Regions from separate parts of the Kocuria sp. KRD140 genome, predicted to be linked through region 2. Evidence: predicted binding sites of a transcription regulator. Region 2 holds the regulator's gene; the other holds the start of a gene.

Region 1 (2,392 bases), on a different contig from region 2:
GCGCGTGCTCGCGGTGGACCCCGGTCTCACCCGGTGTGGTTTCGCCGTGGTGGACATGTCCGCGCAGCGCACCGGGACGTTCGTGCACGTCCAGGTGAGCGGGACGCGCGCGCACGAGGCCCTCGAACACCGCGTGCTGTCGATCATGCGGGCCGCCGAGGAACTCATGGACCGCTTCCGCCCGGACGTCGTGGCCGTGGAACGCGTGTTCGCGCAGAACAACGCTCCCACGGTCGTGGGCACGGCCCAGGCCACGGGCGTCGTGATCGCCGCGGCCGCGGTGCGGGGCATCCCGGTCGCGTGGCACACCCCGTCCGAGGTCAAGGCCGCGGTCACCGGGGACGGCTCCGCGGACAAGGAATCGGTGAACCGCATGGTCGTGCGCATCCTGCGCCTGGACGCCCCGCCGCGGCCCGCGGACGCCGCCGACGCGCTGGCCCTGGCCGTGTGCCACGGGTGGCGCGGTGGGATGGCCGGTGTCAACGCGGCCGAGCGCACGTCCACCCACTCGGGGTCGCGCCCGATGCAGACCCGCCGGGGTGCCGCACTGACTCCGGCGCAGCAGGCGTGGCGACGCGCCGAGACCGCGTCGCGAGCCCCCGGTGCCACTGCGCCCCGCGCATCCGGTACGGCCGCGTCCCGCGCGCCGGGCGCAGCGACAGGTACCCGCGGGCGGCGCGGCCGGGTGTCCTGAGCCTCCCGTTGCGGGCCCGCCTCACGAGCGGGAGCACACGTTCTGGGTGTCCCCGGCGCTTGGTACAGTGACGAGCAGGAAGTCGTACACGTGTTCGAACGGCGCACCACGTCCTGCCCCCAGGTCGCGGCGCGTTCGGACACACCGATGTTCTCGGCCGGCGGCCGTGGGAGGGGAGGGGCACCGTGATCGCCTCGATAACCGGTGAGGTGCGCTTCGTGGGGGCCACACTCGCCGTGGTGGAGGTCTCGGGCTTCGGCATCGAGGTCAACGCGAGCCCCCGCACGCTCGCCGGGCTGCGGGTCGGTGCCACCGCGCACCTGCACACCGCGTACATCGCCCGCAAGGACGAGGCGCCGGTGCTGTTCGGTTTCGCCCAGGCGGACGAGAAGGAGATCTTCTCCGTCATGCTCGGGGTCTCCGGGGTGGGCCCGCGCACCGCGCTCGCCGCAGTCTCTGTCCTCGGGCCCGACGACGCCCGGCGCGCGATCGCCGCCGGCGACGACAAAGCCTTCACGGCCGTCCCCGGGATCGGACCGAAGTCCGCGCGGCGCATCGTCCTGGAACTCGCGGACAAGCTCGTCCTGCCGGACCCCGCGCCGCAGCAGAGCGCACAGCCCGGCATGCAGGTGTGGCGTGAGCAGGTCGTGGACGCTCTCACGGGTCTGGGCTGGAGCGAGAAGGACGCGGCCCGCGGGATCGACGACGCCCTCGAGACCCAGCCGGAACTGGCGGAGTCCGCCAACGTGGCCGAGATCCTGCGCGCCGTGCTGTCCTGGCTCGGCACCGCCAAGGCCACGTCCCACACGCGGACCAGGGGGCGGTGAGCATGGCCGTGGAGGAACGTGGATCGGTGGGCCCACAACGTCTCGTGGGCGCCGAGGGCGACTACGACGACCAGCAGCTCGAGGCGTCCCTGCGCCCGGGGACCCTGCACGACTTCGTGGGGCAGAAACGGGTGCGGGCACAGCTGTCCCTCGTGCTCGAGGCCTCCAAGCTGCGCGGGCGCACCGCGGACCACGTGCTGCTGTCCGGGCCCCCGGGCCTCGGCAAGACGACCCTGGCCATGATCATCGCGCAGGAGCTGGATGTCCCCCTGCGGATCTCGTCCGGTCCCGCGATCCAGCACGCCGGTGACCTCGCGGCCATCCTGTCCTCCCTGACCCACGGGGAGGTGCTGTTCCTGGACGAGATCCACCGGATGTCCCGGCCCGCGGAGGAAATGCTGTACATGGCCATGGAGGACTTCCGCGTGGACATCGTGGTGGGCAAGGGCGCCGGTGCCACGTCCATCCCACTGGACCTGCCCCCGTTCACGCTCGTGGGTGCCACCACCCGCGCGGGGCTGCTGCCCGGGCCACTGCGCGACCGGTTTGGCTTCACGGGTCACCTGGAGTTCTACTCCGTCGAGGAACTCGAGCTCGTGCTGCGCCGTTCGGCAGGGCTGCTCGACCTCACCATGACGAGCGAGGCGTTCACGGAGGTCGCATCGCGCTCACGCGGCACCCCTCGTATCGCCAACCGACTGCTGCGGCGCGTGCGGGACTGGGCGCTCGTGCACGGCGTGGAGCGCATCGACGCGCGGGCCGCCGGATCCGCACTCGACATGTACGAGGTGGACGCCCGGGGTCTGGACCGCTTGGACCGCAACGTGCTCTCGGCCCTGGTGAACAAGTTCAACGGCGGCCCTGTGGGGTT
Region 2 (2,392 bases):
AGGGAATCATCACGAGAATTCACCAGACCAGTCTATGGACTCGGCGCATATCCGGTCACACGACGTCTCACGGTGTGTCGATTCCCGGACCAGTCGTGACACCGCCCGGAGCTTGTCGGCGCACCAGGAGTCGCTCACTTGGCACCGACGGATCACGTCACCGACGGGTCACCGTCAGCGGGACGGGACCTCCAGGACCTGACCCGTGTGCAGGGTGGAGGACGTCAGACCGTTGAGCTCGGCGATGTCGTTCATGACCTCGCGGGTGTCCCGCTGCGGGTCCGCGACGGCGGCGATCTCCCACAGGGTCTGGTTCGCCTGCACCGTGACACCGTGGGTCACGGGCGCCCCCGCCGGTTCCGTGGATGCCTTGACCGTGGGCGGCAGCAGGAAGACAGCGGCGACCACCAACAGGGCCGCCGCTCCCGTGACGAAGGGCAGCCCGATCAGGAAGAACCGGCCGCGGCGGGTGAGCTGCAGCGGCGAGCGAGCGGCGCGCGGGGCGGCCTGGACGGACGCGGCGCGGGCCGACGTACGAGCGCGCACGGCGGCGGAGGACGCAGCCGTGGCGGAACGAACGGATCGCGACAAGGTGAGAGCGGTCATGGCTACCTCCTGGTGATCTGACCGGATCCACCCGAAGGTGGCGGTGTTCGAACGCGGAGCGTATTTAGAACACATTTTCGAATCTCTACCCACAGTTCTAGCACGGGTGTACGAATGCTGTCGAGGACCTTTTCGAACACATATTTGAACCCGGGGACGCGCGCGGGTTAAGCTCGAGGTCACACAGGAGTTAGTTGACCCCACGTCTCCGACACGCATAAGCGGCCTCCGCAGCCCACCGCAGGGTGTGCACAGCGTGGACGGTGAAAGGACCCCGCACGTGAGCACTTCTTCCCCGAATCAGCAGGCGTCCGACCGACGCCCGCGCACGCTCACCCCTCGACAAGCACGAATCCTCGGTGCCGTGCAGCGCTGCATCACCACGCGCGGCTACCCGCCGTCCATGCGTGAGATCGGTGACACCGTGGGTCTGGCGTCCCTGTCCAGCGTGACCCATCAGCTCGGCCAGCTCGAGAAGTGGGGCTACCTGCGCCGGGATCCGCGCCGACCCCGCGCCATGGAGGTCCTGCGCCCGTTGAGCGCGGAGGAACTCGACCGCCACCTGGGGCCGGCCGACGAGCCCGCGGGTTCCGTGGAATCCTTGGCGACCCGCGCATCGGGCGCCGCGTCCCCCGCGGTGCACACCATGGGCGACCTGCCCGCCGCGGATGACGACGACGCCATGGTCCCCGTACCGCTCGTGGGGCGCATCGCCGCCGGTGGCCCCATCACCGCCGAACAATCGGTCGAGGAGGTCTACTCCCTGCCACGGCAGTTCGTGGGTCACGGCCAGTTGTTCATGCTCAAGGTCTCCGGGGACTCCATGATCGACGCAGCCATCTGCGACGGCGACTGGGTCGTGGTGCGCCAACAGAACTCCGCGCAGAACGGGGACGTCGTGGCTGCCCTGCTGGACGACGAAGCGACCATCAAGACCTTCCGCCAGCGCGACGGCCACACGTGGCTGCTGCCCCAGAACACCCGCTACGAACCCATCCTGGGTGATCACGCGACCGTGATGGGAAAGGTCGTCTCGGTCTTCCGCTCCCTGTAGCTCGCCCTCCGAACGGTTCCGGGAACCGCGCGTCGCGTCACGCGGGACGGCACCACGGACGTGAGCACAGCGACGTCGAACGCTCAGGAGCGCGCCAATCGCTCTAACGCCCCGAGAACGGTCGAGCGGTCCGTGGTGGGCCACAGCGGCGGGAGGGACTGGGCCAGGAAGGACCCGTAGCGCGCCGTGGCGAGCCGCGAGTCCAGCACGGCGACGACGCCCTTGTCCCCGCTCGCACGGATCAGTCGGCCGGCGCCCTGCGCCAGGCGCACCGCGGCGTGGGTGGCCGAGACCGACATGAACCCGTTGCCGCCTGCCCGTTCGGCCGCGCGTGTACGGGCGGTGCCCAGGGGATCGTCCGGGCGCGGGAACGGGATCCGGTCGATCACGACCAGTCGGCATGACTGTCCCGGCACGTCCACTCCCTGCCACAGGCTCATGGTTCCGAACAGGCTCGCTGAGGGATCGTCGGTGAACTCCTTGACCAGGGACGGCAGGGAGGCGTCCCCCTGGCACAGGATGGGCAGCTCTGTACGATCGCGCAGCGCCTCCGCCGCGTCCTCCGCGGCCCGGCGGGACGAGAACAGACCGAGCGCGCCGCCGCCCGAGGCCTCGAGCAGCCCGAACAGTTCCTCGAGTTGCTCCTCCGAGACGCCACGGCCGGGTTTCGCGAGGTGCTTGGCCACGTAGAGGATGCCCTGGCGGCGGTAGTCGAAGGGGCTGCCCACGTCC

The links. Region 2 encodes LexA, which represses DNA repair genes until DNA is damaged. Its sites were predicted from a motif close to TCGAACANNTGTTCGA; they were not measured.
Region 1: the regulator LexA is predicted to act here: its motif matches at 777-792, upstream of ruvA (Holliday junction branch migration protein RuvA).

Annotation. Positions count from the first base shown of each region.
Region 1 covers NZ_JABFAW010000001.1:130,499-132,890, reverse strand. The annotation lists gene ruvC (crossover junction endodeoxyribonuclease RuvC) at 1-694, shown strand, start outside; gene ruvA (Holliday junction branch migration protein RuvA) at 880-1,521, shown strand; gene ruvB (Holliday junction branch migration DNA helicase RuvB) at 1,524-2,392, shown strand, end outside.
Region 2 covers NZ_JABFAW010000009.1:729,595-731,986, reverse strand. The annotation lists gene J1M36_RS12045 (histidinol-phosphate transaminase) at 1-23, opposite strand, end outside; gene J1M36_RS12040 (LysM peptidoglycan-binding domain-containing protein) at 175-606, opposite strand; gene lexA (transcriptional repressor LexA) at 887-1,660, shown strand; gene J1M36_RS12030 (ATP-dependent DNA helicase) at 1,744-2,392, opposite strand, start outside.